4 regions of the Mesorhizobium sp. B2-5-4 genome follow, and region 3 is predicted to be linked to each of the others. Evidence: riboswitches for the same ligand, from Rfam matches in the RefSeq annotation. Region 3 holds a riboswitch; each other region holds the start of a gene.

Region 1 (4,204 bases), on a different contig from region 3:
ACGAACCGCTGTCGAACCTTGACGCGGCGCTGCGCGTCGCCACGCGCATCGAGATCGCCAAGCTCAAGGAATCGATGCCCAACACGACTATGGTCTATGTCACGCACGACCAGGTCGAGGCGATGACGCTGGCCGACCGCATCGTCGTGCTGAAGGATGGCCACATCGAGCAGGTCGGCACGCCGATGGAGCTCTACAAGAACCCCGGCAACCTCTTCGTCGCCCAGTTCATCGGCTCACCGGCCATGAATATCCTGCCGGCGACGGTCGACAAGACGGGCAATCCGACCATCGTCAGTCATGTCGGCGGACGCAAGGCGACGGTACCGATCGCAACGCCTGCTTCGGCAAAGGGAGCGGCGGTCAGCTTCGGCGTGCGGCCGGAAGATCTCGCGATCGCCAGTGGTAGCGATTATCTGTTCGAGGGGACGGTCGATTATCTCGAGCAGCTCGGTGAGGTTCAGCTGGTCTATATCGACATCGGCCGTGCCGACCTGCCGCTGGTGACCAAGTTGCCGGGCAATGTCGAGGTCAAGCGCGGCTCGACGCTGCGGCTGACCGCCAATGCCGGAGATCTTCATATCTTCGATGCGGATGGACGGTCGTTCGCCCTGCAGGAAGCGGAAGCAAAAGCCGCCTGAGACCACAAGCTGTCTCGACAACGCAAAAAGAGAGCGGCGGGCAAGCCCGCCGCTCTCTTTTGTATATTACCACGGCTGGTTAGTTGTTGCCGAAGAGGTTGCGGTCTGCGCCCTGAGGGACGGACTTCTGTACGTCGCCCGACGAATTGAGCAGCTTGTAGACGGGCGATTCGCTCTTGCGGATCGAGCCCGTATGCGAGGTGTCGACGTTGACGGTCGCCAGCTTGTTGATGTCGGTGTCGCCAACGTTGTCGTTGCCGGCATAGGCGCTGCCAGCGGCAATCAGAAGAGCGACGGCGGTAAGAACAATCTTTTTCATTTTGGTGCTCCGATTTTTTCGAATTCAAGGGGCGGGCTGAGCGCGCCGTCCTTGCTTGAAGAGATGTTAGTTGTTGCCGAACAGGTTGCGATCGGCGCCGTGCTGGACGGGCTCCTGGCTGGCAGGAGCCGACTTGTCGACCGACGCGGTGTACGAGTTGTCCACCGCGGCGGCAGGCTGGTTGGCACCGTTGGAGCCATAGTTGTCGCTGGCAAAAGCGCTGCCGGAAATGGCCAGAACGGCGGCGGCGGCAATAAGGATCTTGTTCATTTTAGACACTCCTGAATTTCTTGAATTCTACCGGATCGGCGGGCAAGCCCGCCGTCCGTGGGGACAGGCCGTTAGCGGCCGAAGAGGTTGCGATCGCTGCCCTGAGCAGGCGTTTGAGCACCCGGCTCCGACGTCTTGGTGGAGGTGGAAGCGGTGTACGAGCTGTCCACCGCGGCAGCAGGCTGGTTGGCGCCGTTCGAACCGTAATTGTCGCTACCAGCGAAGGCGCTGCCGGAAACAGCCAGAAGGGCGGCGGCAGTGAGAATGATCTTTTTCATTTTTTGGTACTCCAGTATTTTTCCGTCCATCTAGCGGCGTGTCTTGGGATTAAATCGCGTCGTCCGGACAGCCCCGATGTGGGAGAGCACCCTTGCCGTTTCCAATCACGAAGTTGTTCAGCGTGGACCATGACTCCACCACTTGAAATTGTACCAGCGCTTTCCGCATCTCTTATTTTCTCTTGTGATATCAGCTAGTTACCTTGAAACAGCATCCTGATCACCAACTGTGTCGGAGGCTCGGCGTTCACAGCCTCTTGCACGCACCGTCAACAGAAACGAACCGTTCGGTTCGATTTTAGACTCCTCTAATAGTCACTTTTTGAAACTGTTAACCTGTTTGCTGCCGGCAAAGGGGTCGAAGACGGTGCCGGCGCGGCTTGGCGACAGAAGGCGATTCCAACGGCTACAAGCCTGTCGTGACGATCCAGCATGCGTGTCGCGCCGCATGGATGCGATGTCGCTTTCGTGCCGATGTCGCAAAGCCTGTCGTGATTAGATCAGGCATCTCAGGTGCCGCTGCGTGACGACGGAGCGGAGAATTGGGAAGCCGGTCAGATTCCGGCGCTGCCCCCGCAACGGTGGTGGAGTTCAAGTCGCAACGGGAGACCACTGGGCTAAAGCCTGGGAAGGTGTCGCGATGGTCCGCAAGGACAACTCCAGAGCCCGGAAACCAGCCCGAGATCGCTAGAACTCGACTGATCGCGGTGGGCGGTCAAGAGGCGGATGGTGTTTGTCCGGCTTTTCGCCGATCTGCGCCCAGTCCTTCCTCAATCACCACCAGTTCAGTCCTTGAAACTGAGGACAGGACATGGACGCGCGCAACGACATGCTGAGGCTCTTGAGCAGCCGCAGACAAGACTTTTCGCTGGAACAGCCCTTTTACACCGACCCGGACTACTTCAAGCTGGACATGGAGTTGATCTGGTATCGCGACTGGCTGTTCATCGGCCATGATTGCGAATTGCCCAAGCCGGGCAGCTTCATCACCGCGCAGATCGGCGATTATCCGGTCGTGCTGGTGCGCGATCAGCAGGGCAAGATCAACGCCTTCCACAATTCCTGCCGCCATCGCGGCAGCCGCGTCTGCAATTCCGACAAGGGCACGGCCGCCAAGCTGGTCTGTCCCTATCACCAATGGACCTACGAGCTCGACGGCCGGCTGCTGTTCGCCCGCCAGATGGCCGATGGGTTCGACAAGAGCCAGTTCGGGCTGAAGCCGGTCGCCTGCGAAAGCGTCGCCGGCTATGTCTTCATCTGCCTGGCCAAGGAGCCAGCCGACTTCGCGCCGATGCGGGCGATGATCGAGCCCTACCTTTTGCCGCACCGGCTGCGTGAGGCAAAAGTCGCCTTCGAGAGCACCATCATCGAGAAGGGCAACTGGAAGCTGGTCTGGGAAAACAACCGCGAATGCTATCATTGCGCCGGCAATCATCCCGAACTCTGCAAGACCTTCCCGGAAGCACCGACGGTAACCGGCGTGCAAGGCGCCGACAGCGATCCGGAGATGCTGGCGCACTGGGCGAAATGCGAAGCGGCCGGCCTGCCGAGCAAGTTCCGCATCGATCCGGCCGGCCAGTATCGCGCGACCCGCGCACCGCTGCTGCGCGATGCCGTCAGCTATACGATGACGGGAAAGCGCGCGGTCGAGAGGAACCTTTCCGACAGCGTTTCAACCAACCGCATCGGTTCGTTGCTGCTTTACCACTATCCGACGACCTGGAACCACATCCTGGGCGACCACGCCGTCACCTTCCGGGTGCTGCCGATCAGCGCCACGGAAACGGCGGTGACGACCAAATGGCTGGTGCATAAGGATGCGGTCGAGGGCGTCGATTACGATCTCGCAGAACTCACCCATGTCTGGACCGAGACCAACGACCAGGATCGCCGCATCGTCGAGGAAAACGCCTTCGGCATCCTGTCGCCGGCCTACGAGCCAGGCCCCTATTCGGAGCTCCATGAGGGCGGCGTGATCCAGTTCGTCGAGTGGTACGCGTCCTTCATCGGGCCACGGCTTGCCGAAGGCGGCCGGCCGGCCCTGCGCAGCGTTGCCTAGGCATATCGCTAAAGACGGCGGTTTTGGGCATGCGCAGAACAAAAGGGACAAGAGGATGAATGCGATGACGGACCTCGGCCTCTATCGCCATCTCGACCAGATGGCGCCCTGGAACGACAGGCTGCAGGTGCTGGAAGTGACCGGCGTCACCGACGAGGCGCCCGACGTGAAGACCTTCACCTTCCGCTCCGACAACCAGACCTGGTTCCGCTACAAGCCGGGCCAGTTCGTGACGCTGGAATTGCCGACACCGGACGGGCCGCTGATGCGCACCTATACGCTGTCATCGTCACCGTCGCGGCCATTCTCGATCGCGGTGACGGTGAAGGCGCAGGTGGGCAGCATCGGCACACGCTGGATGTTCGATCACCTGGCGCCCGGCTCGCACGTCAAGGCCTATGGACCGGGCGGCGACTTTTCACTGCACAGCCATCCGGCGGCGAAATATCTGTTCATCTCGGCCGGTTCCGGCGTGACGCCGATGATGTCGATGCTGCGCTGGCTGAACGACTGCGCACCATGGACCGATGTCGGCTTCGTCAACTGCGCGCGGCGCCCGGAAGAGATCATCTTCCGCAAGGAGCTGGAGCTGCTCGGCGGCCACATGCCGGGCCTGTCGCTCGGCTTCATGATCGAG
Region 2 (4,204 bases), on a different contig from region 3:
CGATATTTGCGGCGCCAGGAAAGCATTGGCCAAGGCGAATGTCGCCGAAACCGCACCCGCCAGCCAGTATTCGCCACGCGTCTGCGACAGCATCGCCACGATGCCGATCGGCGCCATGGCGATCGGCAGGCGCGCCATGAAGCCGGCGGCGGCAAAGCCCCTGGCGCCAGGAGCGCGAAAGATTTCCGAGTAGGGGTTTTGCATGATCCTGTTCCTCGACAAGGGGCGATTCGACAATTACATACGAGACGTATAAGTGTTAAATAGACCATACGTCGCGTATGTCAATTGGCATACGGAGCGTATGTAGATAAGGCCAGAGCATGCACCGACCCCGCAGAGAGATGATCGCCGAGACGCGTGCCAAGCTGATCGCCGCGGCGCGCCAAGCCTTTGGCACCATCGGTTATGCCGAAGCGTCGATGGACGATTTCACCGCATCGGCCGGACTGACGCGCGGCGCCCTCTATCATCATTTCGGCGATAAGAAGGGACTGCTGCAGGCGGTTATCGCGCAAATCGATGCGGAAATGGCCGCGCGGGTGAATGAGGTCGCGTCGAGGGCGCCGACCCGCTGGCAGCATTTCGTCGACGAATGCACGACCTACATCGAAATGGCGCTGGAGCCGGAAATCCAGCGCATCATGTTCCGGGACGGTCCGGCCGTGCTGGGCGATCCGGCACAGTGGTCGAATGCCAATGCCTGCGTCGGTTCAATGACCGATCATCTGACCGCGCTGCAAGAGGAGGGGGTGGTCGTGCCGGGCCTCGATCCCGAGACCGCGGCGCGGCTGATCAACGGGGCGAGCAGCCAGGCCGCACAGCGGATCGCCAACTCGAACGATCCCGAAGCGACGTCGAGGAAGGTGGTGGCAGCGTTCAAGCAATTGCTCGAAGGCCTGCTCGAAAAGCCGGAAGCGCGGCCAAACTGAGCCACCGTGGCGCTCCCGCCACCGCCTGCAATTGACAATAGACGGTTTGGGCGCATCCTCCACAGCCACCTCTGGGGGATTCGGGGCATGTGGGATTTCGATATCGGCAGGTCGGTGTCCATCATGATGCGGACCTGGCCTTTCATCGTCTTTCGCATGATCGTCTATTTCGGCATCACGCTGGCCTATATCATGGCCACCGGCACGGGCGCCTCCGTCGGCTATGGCGTCGGCCATATCTCCACCGATCCCGACGGACCGCTGTCCTTTGCCATGTGGGGCGGGATTGTTGGCTTCGGCCTCGTCTCGATCGCCGTCTACTGGATCCGCGAATACATCCTCTACGTCGTCAAGGCAGGCCATATCGCCGTCATGGTGCATCTGATCGACGGCCATGACATACCCGACGGCCAGAACCAGATCGCCTACGCGAAAGAGGTTGTGACCGAGCGTTTTGCCGAAGCGAACATCCTTTTCGTCGTCGACCAGCTGGTCAAGGGCGCCATCCGTGCCATCACCGGCCTGCTGGGCGGCATTGCGGCTTTCCTGCCCATTCCGGGCCTGAGCGGCCTGGTCTCATTCCTCAACACGGTGATCCGCCTGTCGCTGACCTATGTCGACGAGATCATTCTCGGCTACAACATCCGCATCAATTCGTCCTCACCCTTCGAGACCGCACGGCAAGGCGTCGTGCTCTACGCCCAGAACGGCAAGATCATGGTCAAGAACGCAGTCTGGCTGGCGTTGATCATGTGGGGGGTCTCCTTCGTCATCTTCCTGCTGATGCTGGCTCCGGCGGCCGCCATTCTTGACGTCATGCCCGGACAGCTCGCCGGCTGGGCCTTCGTTCTGGCCATTGTCTTTGCCTGGGCCTTCAAGGCGGCGTTCATCGAACCTTTCGCTATTGCCTGCCTGATGCAGGTCTATTTCAAGACCATCGAGGGCCAGGTGCCCGATGCCGCCTGGGACGCACGGCTGGCCGATGCCTCGTCGAAGTTCCGGGAACTCAAGCGCAAGGCGCTCTCCACCTTCGACGGTTCGCGCTGGGGCACGGCCGGCGCGACGCGCTGATCGGCGGGGTTTGCCGGCGCAGCGGCGACGGTGTTGAGGCGGGCCACCGTAGATTTGAGCGAGGCTTCACCCTGGCCGCAAAAAGTCTCGCTCATGATCAGTTCGGGCAGCGGCAGCCGTCGGCCCCAGCCATGCGTTTCGAGGTCCGGTTTCGGCGCAAACTCCGAGACACGGCCGACGCAGAGATAGGCGATCGGCGTCACGTGGTCGGGGATGGACAGCAGGCTTTTTAGCGCTTGCGCCTCGATGATGCTGACCCAGCCGACGCCAACGCCCTCGGCGCGGGCCGCCAGCCAGAAATTCTGTACCGCGCAGACCGTACTGTAGAGATCCATTTCCGGATTGTGCCAACGTCCCAGCGGCGAGCCTTTCGAGCGCTCGTGGTCGCAGGTGATACAGATGTTGAGCGCGCTTTCGCAAATGCCTTCGAGCTTGAGCTTGCGGTAGAGCGCCCGCCGGTCCGCCTCGATTGCCGGCAGTTCCTGTTCGCGCGCGGCAAGGAACAGGTCGCGCACCTTCGCCCGTCGCGCGGCATCGCGAATGACGATGAAATTCCAAGGCTGCATGAAGCCGACCGATGGCGCGTGATGGGCAGCAAGCAGCAGCCGCGCCAGCACCTCGTCGTCGATCGCTTCCGATGTAAAATGGCTGCGGACGTCGCGCCGCGTGAACATGGCGCGGTAAACCGCGTCGCGCGCGATCTGATCAAATCCATTGGCCGTTGGAGCGGTCATAGCTTCCGGCATCGCTTGTCCCCTTGCGATTGCAGCAGTTCAAATTCTCAGAGCGTACTTTGTGCGTCCAGGAGGGCGCACGTCGTTCTGATGCCATCCGCCTGACCATGCGGATGACGATGCCTGCCAGGCCGGTCTTCTGGCTCGGGATCAACCCGCGTCCGGTGCCTTCCCGTCATCGACAGTGGCACTTACCGGCGCGGTCCCCCTCACAGCGTTGGGCACGCCACGGTATCAAACCGTGTTCCCGATTCTCCCGCCAGAGCATTTGCAGCCAAGTGGAATCACTTGGCGTCGCAGAATGCGGCTAAAACAAACAGACCGGCGGGCACCAGGCAGTGGCGGCGACCTTACGCCGAAGCGCCGGCGACGCCAATGCCCGCAGCGACATGAATGGACGCAGCCGTGATTTTCCCCAGCGATCAAGCCGCAACGCATGGCCATCACGGCGCCGGGGCACTAGATAGGGGACATGGCCACTCGTCTCTACACGCACCCGATCTTCCTCGAACACATCACCCCGCCAGGTCACCCCGAGCGGCCCGACCGCTTGCGCGCCATCGAGCGCGTGCTCGACGACGAAGCTTTTGCCGCGCTTGACCGCGCCGAGGCACCGCAAGGCGACGAGGCTACCATCCTCTATGCGCATCCCGCCGATTTCGTCGCGCGCGTGCGCGCCGCCATTCCCGCTGAAGGCCTCGCCCGCATCGACGCCGACACCACCGCCAGCCCGAAGAGCTGGCAGGCGGTGATCACCGCGATCGGCGCCGCCAATGCCGCCGTCGACGACGTCTTTGCGGGCCGCGCCGACAATGTCTTCGTCGCCGCCCGGCCGCCTGGCCATCATGCTGAAAAGAACACGGCCATGGGCTTCTGCTTCTTCAACACTGCGGCTATCGCTGCCCGCTATGCGCAGAAGAAGCATGGCGCGGAGCGTGTCGCCGTCGTCGATTGGGACGTGCACCATGGCAACGGCACGCAGGATATTTTTTGGGACGATCCCTCGGTGCTCTATTGCTCGACGCACCAGATGCCGCTCTATCCCGGCACCGGCGCGAAGAACGAGACCGGCGCCGGCAACATCGTCAACGCGCCGCTGGCGCCGCAGACCGGCAGCGAGGTGTTTCGCGATGCTTTCCTGTCGCGCGTGCTGCCGGCACTCGACAATTTCGCGCCCGACCTGATCATCATTTCGGCCGGCTTCGACGCGCACCATCGCGACCCGCTGGCGGAGATCAATCTTACCGAGGACGATTTCGACTGGGCGACCGGCCAACTGATGCAGCGCGCCGCACGCCATAGCGGCAACCGGCTCGTCAGCGTGCTCGAGGGCGGCTACGATCTGCAGGGATTGGCATTTTCGGTCGGCGCCCATGTCGGGCGACTGATGAAAGGATGAATGATGACTAGTGAGATCAACGAAGACATCAAGGCGATGAGCTTCGAGCAGGCACTCGACGCGCTGGA
Region 3 (4,204 bases):
TGCGCTGCTGTTCATGGCGATCTTCTGGGGCAAGGCAGGAAAACGCTTTGGCGGCCGACGCACCATGACGTTTGCCTATTTCGCCATGTCGGCGTCGCTGCTGGCGGCGGGCACGGTCGGAGCGGCAGAGCCGTTGCTGACCGGCGCCTTCCTGTTGTGCGGCGCCTTCTTCACCATCGCGCTCGACGCGCTGGGCTCGACCGCCTTCATGCGCTCGGTGCGCTCCTATGAACGCGCGCAGATGGCGGCGGTCTACCGCACCTATCTCGACTTTTCCGAATTGACGCCGCCGCTGGTCTATTCGGTGGTGCTGGCCTTCTTCGGATTGGGATCGGTGTTCGTCACGCTCGGCCTACTGGCGGCGTTTTGTGGCCTCATGACCTGGCGCTACCTGCCTAAATCCCTCTAAAAAATCAGAGCGAAAGCTCAGCATGGCGCTCGCGCACCCAATTGTGGAAGCGGTGCAGCTCATATTCCTCGGGCATCAGCACGCCGGCTGTATGACGCATCGAGCGCAGGCCCTTCTGGTTGACCTCGCAGATCGCGGCATCCTCCTCCAGCACCTGTGTGCCGAAGGCGACGATGTTGTCGATATCGGTGGCGGCGAGCGCCTCGGGCGAGAACAGCCATTCGGCGGTCAATTCGGTCTGTTCGGGACCGAGCGGCACCAGCCGCACGGTCCTGACATAGTCGACATGGCCGACGATGAACATCGAGGGCAGGCTGGTGGCGTAGGTCTGGCCGGCGGTGCGTTCCGCCTGCGTCAAGCCGGGGAAAACCGGCCCATGCGTCTGCCCATCACGCGACCATGTTTCAGCCCCGGCGCACAGGCCGCCGGAGAATTCCGGCGCATCATTGTCTGCATGGCGCGTCCATTCGGGATCGTCATGCCGGCTCATCAGGCCGCGGCCATAGATCGGCACCAGCCGCGACAGGTCCTTGTGGACGCCCGGGCAGTGCAGGCACTCGTTGAAGTTTTCCCAGAAAATCTTCCAGTTGCAGTTCATCACCTTGCGCAGCACATGGCCTGACACCAGCGTGTCCAGCGGCCAGTTGCCGAGGTCGCCGGAGGCCGGGTCGAAGGATGACTGCACTGAGCCGGCGGCATCTTCAGCAAGATTGACGAAGACGAAGCCCCGCCGCACCGAGAGTACAACGCGGTAAAGCGGGTGGTCGGCCTCGTCGAAGCCGTCAGGCAGCGATTTCGACGGTACACGCACCAGATCGCCACGCAGCGAATAGGACCAGGCATGGTACGGGCAGGTGATCAGCCGCGCCTTCAGGCGTCCTTCGCTTTCCTGGCAAAGCTGCGAACCGCGATGCCGGCACGTGTTGTGGAAGGCATGCAACTCGCCGGCGTCGTCGCGCAGCACAAGGATTTCCTGCGTACCGACGCGGAAGGTGCGGAATGCCAAAGGCTGGGCAAGGTCGGTCTCGCGGCAGACGAGCAGCCAATTTCTGTACCAGATGGCATCGAGATCACGCTGATAGTTCTCCTGGTCCCAATAGGCCGATGACGGCAGCGTCGGCTCGGTTCGGGTCAGGCCGTTATAGGGCTCGCGCTCGCTGGCATTGGGCTGCATGGCTGGCTTCCTGTGAGGGTTGCGAGCCGACACCCGACTAGAAAATTTGTCAATCAGGACGGGATGGAGCGGCTTCGCCGATACGACGCTCCTGCGCTGGCGACTGTCGGAATTTGGTTTGCCGCGCGCGGCAAATTTCCCTATAGTCACCAACGTCGTCGGTTCCTTTTTGGAGCCAAGAGGGAATGCGGTGCGGACAGGAATTCCTGTCCAATGCCGTGGCTGCCCCCGCAACTGTGTGCGGTAGTCCTCTCCATATGCCACTGAGGGTTTTCCTCGGGAAGGTGGGGAAGGGCGCTTATCCGCGAGCCAGGAGACCTGCCGGCGACAGGAAACTGACTTCGATGCCCTCGGGTGGAGGGCGAAAGGACAAGACATGACTACCGCTTCCGTCTCCCTCGGCGCCTCCGTCTCCTCGCAGTCGCGCTTCATGCAGCTCGCGCTCGCGGCGCTGCTCGGCATGTTCGTCGTCGGCTTTGTCGGTTTCTCGCATATCGATGCGGTCCACAATGCCGCCCACGACTATCGCCACTCGATGGCGTTTCCCTGCCACTAACGAGGATCTGACATCATGAATCTGTTTCGCAACGTCGTGTTCGTCGCGGCGATCGCGGGGCTCGTGGCGGGTGTCGTTCTCGCCTGCATGCAGGCCTATGCGACAGTGCCGCTGATCCTCAAGGCGGAAGTCTACGAACAGGCCGGCGGCGGCCATCACCATGACCACGCGGCTGCACCGGCGGCGAGCAACGATGCGGTGAGCACGGTCGCGCCCGCTGGGAATGCGATGAGTTCTGCCGCGCCAGCACCCGCCGAAGTCACGGCACCGGCGGAGAAAGACGAAGGCTGGGCGCCGGCCGACGGTGTCGAGCGTTTTGCCTTCAGCGTGGTTGCCAATATCGTCACCGGCATCGGCTTCGCGCTGGTCCTGGTCGCGATTTCCGAGTTTGCCGGCGGCGTCGGCAATTGGCGCCAGGGCGTATTCTGGGGGCTGGCCGGCTTTGCCGTGTTCACGCTGGCACCAGGCCTCGGCCTGCAGCCGGAACTGCCGGCGATGCCGGCGGCCGATCTGCTTGCGCGCCAGATCTGGTGGACGGCAACGGCCGCGGCGACCGCTATCGGCCTTGGCCTGATCGTGTTTCGCAGATCGCTACCATTGACCATCTTCGCCGTCTTGCTGATCGTCGTCCCGCATATCGTCGGCGCGCCGCAGCCCGACAGTTTCGAGACGCCTATCCCGGAAGGCCTGCACCATCAGTTCGTGGTGGCGGTGACGGTGACCAATCTGGTGTTCTGGCTGGTGCTCGGCGCGGTCGTGGGCGTGGTGCGCAGGCGCTTCACCGGCACGGCGACCAGCTTGCGCGACAGCTTTGCCTGATCGCGGCAAGCTGACTTTCATCATCGGTGGCGCGCGCTCCGGAAAGAGCGCGCACGCCGAAACCCTGGTGACGGCATTCCCCCCGCCATGGACGTATGTCGCCACGGCGCAAACCTATGACGATGAGATGCGCGAGCGCATCGCGGTGCACCGCTCGCGGCGCGGTGAGGGCTGGTCGACCATCGATGCGTCACTCGACCTTGCCGAAGCGCTGGAGGCCTTGCCGGATGATCGGCCGGTGCTTGTCGACTGCCTGACGCTATGGCTGACCAATCACATGCTGGCCGATTACGACGTCGAGGCGGAGTGCCGACGGCTGGCCGACGTGCTGTCGCGGCCGCGCGGACCGTGGTTCGTGGTGTCGAACGAGGTCGGGCAAGGCATCGTGCCCGACAATGCGCTGGCGCGGCGTTTTCGCGACGACGCCGGCCGGCTCAACCAGCGGGTCGCCGCGGTTGCCGACACGGTGCTGCTGATGGTGGCGGGGCTACCGCTCAAGGTGAAGTGAAATGACCGATATCGACGACAAGGATGAAGAGCGCCATCGCGCCAAGATGGCCAAGCGCAAGGCGGTGCAGGACGCCGAGGTTGCGAGCAAGACGGTCGAGAAGGGGTTGCTGATCGTCAACACCGGTCCCGGCAAGGGCAAGACCACGGCCGCCTTCGGGCTGGCGCTGCGGATGCTCGGCCACGGCAAGCGCGTCGGCGTCGTGCAATTCATCAAGGGCAAATGGCACACCGGCGAGAAGGATGCGTTTGCCGCCTTCGGCGACCGCGTGGTCTGGCATGCTATGGGCGAGGGTTTCACTTGGGAGACGCAGGACCTGAAGCGCGATATCGCCGCCGCCGAAGCCGCCTGGGCCAAGGCGCTGGAATTGATCGACGATCCCTCGATCAGCCTTGTCGTGCTCGACGAGCTCAACATTGCGTTGCGCTACGACTATCTCGATCTCGACAAGGTGGTTGCGGCGCTGAAGGGCCGGCGCGAGGGTCTGCATGTCGTCATCACCGGCCGCAACGCCAAGCCAGCGCTGGTCGAGGCTGCCGATCTGGTCACCGAGATGGGCGTCACCAAGCATCATTTCTCGGCGGGCGTGAAAGCTCAGCAGGGCATCGAGTTTTAAAAAACCAGAACAGCGATCACCGCGACTAGGCCGAACAAGCCAATCAGCAGGAAATCAGCGACACGGTAGAGTTGCAGCGCGCGCCTTATATCGCCGCTGTCGACATCGCTGCGGCCGCCTTC
Region 4 (4,204 bases), on a different contig from region 3:
CGCTGTCGGTGAAGGACAAGGCCACGATATCCGCCGGCGCCTGCCGGAGATCGACAGGCTCGGCGAGGTCGTCGAGCGAGGCGGAGGTCGTGGTGAGGATGTGCATCGCGGCCCGTGCCTGAAATCAGCCGGCGAGGATACGTTCGATCGCCGGACGGTTCAGCCCCTTGAGGCCGATGACGACGAGGCGCGAGCGGCGGTCGTCCCCGGCGGTCCAGGCCCGGTCGTAGTAATGATTGACGCGCTGGCCGACGGCCTGCAGCAGGAGCCGCATCGGCTTGCCACCGACCTCGACGAAGCCTTTCACCCGCAGCACGTTTTCCTGTTCGGCGGCGGCGGCGACGCGTTTTGCCAGGTCGTCGGGATTGGCGATCGAGGGGATGTCGACGATGAACGTGTCGAAGTCGTCATGCTCGTGGTCGAACGCGCCGTCATGATGGGATTTTCGGTTCTCGATGTCGTCCTCGACGGCGAGACCGAGCCCGAGCAGTACGGAGGGATCGACCTTGCCATAAGACGTCGGCACGATCTTCACTGCGCGGGCGGAGTGTTCGCCAATGATGGCATGGGCGCGGGCTGAGCCCTCGGCGTCCATCAGGTCGCTCTTCGACAGGATGATCAGGTCGGCGCAGGCGATCTGATCCTCGAACACCTCCTCGACAGGATCATCATGGTCGAGGCTTTCATCCCCGGCGCGCTGCGCCTGCAGGGCGTCCATGTCGTTGGCGACGCGGCCTTCGGCAAGTGCGGGACCGTCGACCACGGCGATGACGCCGTCGACGGTCACCCGGCTCTTCACTGTCGGCCACTGGAAAGCCTGGACCAGCGGCTTGGGCAAAGCGAGGCCCGAGGTTTCGATCAGGATATGGTCGACCTTCGGCGTCAGCGACAGGATCTGGTCGAGCGCCGGCACGAAATCGTCGGCGACGGTGCAGCAGATGCAGCCATTGGCCAACTCGACGATGTTTTCCTCTGGGCAGGTGTCGATGCCACAGCCTTTCAGGATTTCGCCGTCGATGCCGATGTCACCGAATTCGTTGACAATGATCGCGATACGCTTGCCGCCGGCGTTTTCCAGGAGATGGCGGACCAGGGTCGTCTTGCCGGCGCCGAGGAAGCCGGTGACGACGGTGCAGGGAACGCGGGAAACGGATGCGGTCATATCAAGTCTTTCAGCATGTCGAGGGGAGGGATGCGGGCCACGAGGCCGCGCTTGAGGCTATCGGGCCGGCCCCGCCAGGGAATGAGGCCGTCGCTGGAGGTGGCGAAGAGTTTCGCGCCAGTGACGAGATCGGCGCCGCTGGTCCTGGTCAGATCGCCGAATACATAGCTCCAGCAGCCGTCACGCAGGATCGCGGCGCTCAGTCGACGTTTGCAATTGCCGAGGCATTCGACGGTGCGGATGCGGATGTTGTCGCCCGAGGCGGCTCGGCGCGTATCTTCGGCCAAAAGTTCGCCGGCCCGGGGACGGGCGTCGGAGCCGCTCTCGTCGCGACAGGAGGCGCAGACGATGACAGTGATGCCGGCCAGGGAATCATCCTCGCCGGACGAAATGTCCATTGTTTCAGCCGAAAAACTGCTGTCGCGATCCAAATCAGGCTCCTTGCCCGGAAAACCCGCCGGGCGATCGGATACTTGCATTCCAGACGGCAGGTCTCCTGGCTCGCGGGTCATCGCCTTGGGTAGCCGCCTTCCCGGGACAATCCCAGTGGCTTTCGGCCTTGGCTCTTCGCTCACAGTTGCGGGGACAGCCGCGGATTTGGGATTTTCAATCCCGCACCGCATTCCCTCTTGGCTCCTCCCTTTGCCGAGAGGAGACCGTCTGGATCCGATTTAGGCTCTTGCGGGCAGCGGTGTCAACGCGAGCTTACGACACTGCGATGTCGGACAGCGCCGGGCCCAGGTCGCCGGCAGGCGTCACTTCGATGCGTTCGAGGCCAAGCCAGCCCTGCATCTGCTTCAATTCCTCGAAGAGCTGAGCGGCGGTATCGGGCGGTGCGCCGGGCTCGGCGTAAGCAGCATGGGCACGCAGGACACTTGCCGGCCGGTCTGCCTTGAGGTCGACGCGCGCCACGATCCTGTCGCCGAGCAGGAAGGGCAGGACATAATAGCCGTATTGGCGCTTGTCGGCCGGCGTGTAGATCTCGATCCGGTAGTGAAAATTGAACAGCCGCTCTGAGCGCGAGCGCTCGAAGACAACGGGGTCGAACGGCGCCAGCAGGGCGCGGGCCTCGATCTTGCGTGGCAATCGCGCGTCCCTATAGAGGTAAGCCGGCTTGTCCCAGCCCTCGACGCGGACCGGCAGCAACTCGCCGAGTTCGACCAGTTCCTCCAGGCGGCCTTTCATGTCGGCGGGGGAGAGTCGAAAATAGTCGCGCAGGTCGCCTGATGTCGCGATGCCGTGGGCGCGGGCGGAGATGCGCAGCAATTCACGATGCGCGTCCTCGGCGGCCGGTACTGGCAGGTCGAGAATCGCCTGCGGCAGCACGCGCTCTGGCAGGTCGTAGAAGCGCTCGAAGCCGCGCCGGTGCGCCGTGGTGATGCGCCCGGCCCAGAACAGCCATTCGAAGGCATGCTTGGCGTGGCTCCAGCCCCACCAGCCGCCGGAGCCTTTCTGGCCCTCCAGCGCGGAAGCGGCGACCGGGCCGCGCTGGACGACCTCGCGGTAGATCTCTTCTACGTAGGCGGCGTGCTCGCGGCCCCATTTGGCCAGCCCCAGATACATTTCATCGCCTTGCTCGGCGCGCTGCATGCGCCAGCGCATCAGCGGGTAGGTCTCGACCGGCAGGAACGAGGCCTCATGCGCCCAGTATTCGAAGACCGTGCGCTTGCGGGTCACGGCGGCGTTGTCGAGCAAAGCGAGGGGATAGGGGCCAAGACGCGAATAGAGCGGCATGTAATGGGCACGAACCACCGCACTGACGGAATCGATCTGCAGCAGGCCGGTGCGGGACAGAACGCGGGCGAAGTGGCGGCGGTCGGGCGTACCGGCGGGGCGGGGATCGAGAAACCCTTGAGCGGCGAGCGCGATGCGCCGGGCGGCGGCAAGCGAGATCTTTTCCTTCATGCGGATGCGTCTCTGATGGACCTGTCTAACGTCGTTGCGAGGCGTGATTCCAGCCCATGCTAGCAGGGTTTTGGCGGCAACCCTGTCAGGAGAGAAAAGTGGAGTAAATGGCGAAGGAAATCAAACAGGAGCGTATGGGACCAGTTTCTCCCGGATTGCCGTCCAGCTCGGTGTTTTGAACAAGGTTTGACTTGCTTCGCTGGAAGTGCTGCGCTAACCCTCGCCGCGTTGCAGCATAGGCTCCTTAAAACGGTTCAGCGGTTAAACTGTCACGCTTCCGCATTAAGCTCCGGTGCTGTAATCAACGTGGATTGGCGCCAACGGAAAGCCGCTGCATGAACGCACTCCTCAGTTCGTACCTGCCCATCGTCCTGTTTATCGGCGTGGCGCTGGTGGTCGGTCTGGCGCTGCTGGCTGCGCCCTTCCTGGTAGCCTACCGCAACCCGGATCCCGAGAAGCTGTCCGCCTATGAATGCGGATTCAACTCGTTCGACGATGCCCGCATGAAATTCGACATCCGCTTCTATCTGGTGTCGATCCTGTTCATCATCTTCGACCTGGAAGTAGCCTTCCTCTTCCCCTGGGCGGTGTCCTTCTCGAAGATTGGCATGCTCGGTTTCTGGTCAATGATGGTGTTTTTGGCGGTGCTGACCATCGGCTTTGCCTATGAATGGAAAAAAGGAGCGCTGGAATGGGATTGAACGACAGTTCAGGCACCCTCGTCGCGCCGAAGCCCAAGGGTATCATTGATCCCAACACCGGCAAGCCGGTGGGGGAGGACGATCCCTTCTTCCTCGAAATCAACAACGAGCTTGCCGACAAGGGTTTTCTGGTCACCTCGACCGAGGCGCTGATCACCTGGGCGCGCAGCGGTTCGCTGATGTTCATGACCTTCGGTCTGGCGTGCTGCGCGGTCGAAATGATCCACACCTCGATGCCGCGCTACGATTCGGAGCGCTTCGGTGTCGCGCCGCGCGCGTCTCCGCGCCAGTCCGACATCATGATCGTGGCTGGCACGCTGACCAACAAGATGGCGCCGGCGTTGCGCAAGGTCTACGACCAGATGCCGGAGCCACGCTACGTCATCTCGATGGGCTCCTGCGCCAATGGCGGCGGCTACTACCACTATTCCTATTC

The links. Region 3 has a riboswitch for cobalamin ahead of FJ492_RS25380 (CbtB domain-containing protein). Riboswitches for the same ligand answer to the same signal wherever they lie in the genome.
Region 1: another riboswitch for cobalamin. It lies ahead of FJ492_RS03585 (aromatic ring-hydroxylating dioxygenase subunit alpha); the one in region 3 lies ahead of FJ492_RS25380 (CbtB domain-containing protein).
Region 2: another riboswitch for cobalamin. It lies ahead of bluB (5,6-dimethylbenzimidazole synthase); the one in region 3 lies ahead of FJ492_RS25380 (CbtB domain-containing protein).
Region 4: another riboswitch for cobalamin. It lies ahead of FJ492_RS04740 (DUF1636 family protein); the one in region 3 lies ahead of FJ492_RS25380 (CbtB domain-containing protein).

Annotation. Positions count from the first base shown of each region.
Region 1 covers NZ_VFUR01000002.1:209,383-213,586, reverse strand. Annotated here, with positions in the region: gene ugpC (sn-glycerol-3-phosphate ABC transporter ATP-binding protein UgpC) at 1-641, shown strand, start outside; gene FJ492_RS03600 (DUF680 domain-containing protein) at 721-960, opposite strand; gene FJ492_RS03595 (DUF680 domain-containing protein) at 1,027-1,230, opposite strand; gene FJ492_RS03590 (DUF680 domain-containing protein) at 1,302-1,508, opposite strand; cobalamin riboswitch at 2,003-2,205, shown strand; gene FJ492_RS03585 (aromatic ring-hydroxylating dioxygenase subunit alpha) at 2,320-3,567, shown strand; gene FJ492_RS03580 (hybrid-cluster NAD(P)-dependent oxidoreductase) at 3,632-4,204, shown strand, end outside.
Region 2 covers NZ_VFUR01000015.1:51,777-55,980, reverse strand. Annotated here, with positions in the region: gene FJ492_RS19350 (MFS transporter) at 1-204, opposite strand, end outside; gene FJ492_RS19345 (TetR/AcrR family transcriptional regulator) at 324-932, shown strand; gene FJ492_RS19340 (hypothetical protein) at 1,020-2,003, shown strand; partial or broken gene bluB (5,6-dimethylbenzimidazole synthase) at 2,168-2,677, opposite strand; cobalamin riboswitch at 2,849-3,031, opposite strand; gene FJ492_RS19330 (histone deacetylase family protein) at 3,210-4,136, shown strand; gene FJ492_RS19325 (exodeoxyribonuclease VII small subunit) at 4,140-4,204, shown strand, end outside.
Region 3 covers NZ_VFUR01000026.1:65,646-69,849, reverse strand. Annotated here, with positions in the region: gene FJ492_RS25390 (MFS transporter) at 1-409, shown strand, start outside; gene FJ492_RS25385 (aromatic ring-hydroxylating dioxygenase subunit alpha) at 414-1,583, opposite strand; cobalamin riboswitch at 1,726-1,924, shown strand; gene FJ492_RS25380 (CbtB domain-containing protein) at 1,960-2,139, shown strand; gene FJ492_RS25375 (CbtA family protein) at 2,155-2,958, shown strand; gene cobU (bifunctional adenosylcobinamide kinase/adenosylcobinamide-phosphate guanylyltransferase) at 2,951-3,466, shown strand; gene cobO (cob(I)yrinic acid a,c-diamide adenosyltransferase) at 3,468-4,082, shown strand; gene cbiB (adenosylcobinamide-phosphate synthase CbiB) at 4,079-4,204, opposite strand, start outside.
Region 4 covers NZ_VFUR01000003.1:33,801-38,004, reverse strand. Annotated here, with positions in the region: gene cobN (cobaltochelatase subunit CobN) at 1-106, opposite strand, end outside; gene cobW (cobalamin biosynthesis protein CobW) at 125-1,162, opposite strand; gene FJ492_RS04740 (DUF1636 family protein) at 1,159-1,593, opposite strand; cobalamin riboswitch at 1,631-1,838, opposite strand; gene FJ492_RS04735 (winged helix-turn-helix domain-containing protein) at 1,868-3,067, opposite strand; gene FJ492_RS04730 (NADH-quinone oxidoreductase subunit A) at 3,403-3,768, shown strand; gene FJ492_RS04725 (NADH-quinone oxidoreductase subunit B) at 3,759-4,204, shown strand, end outside.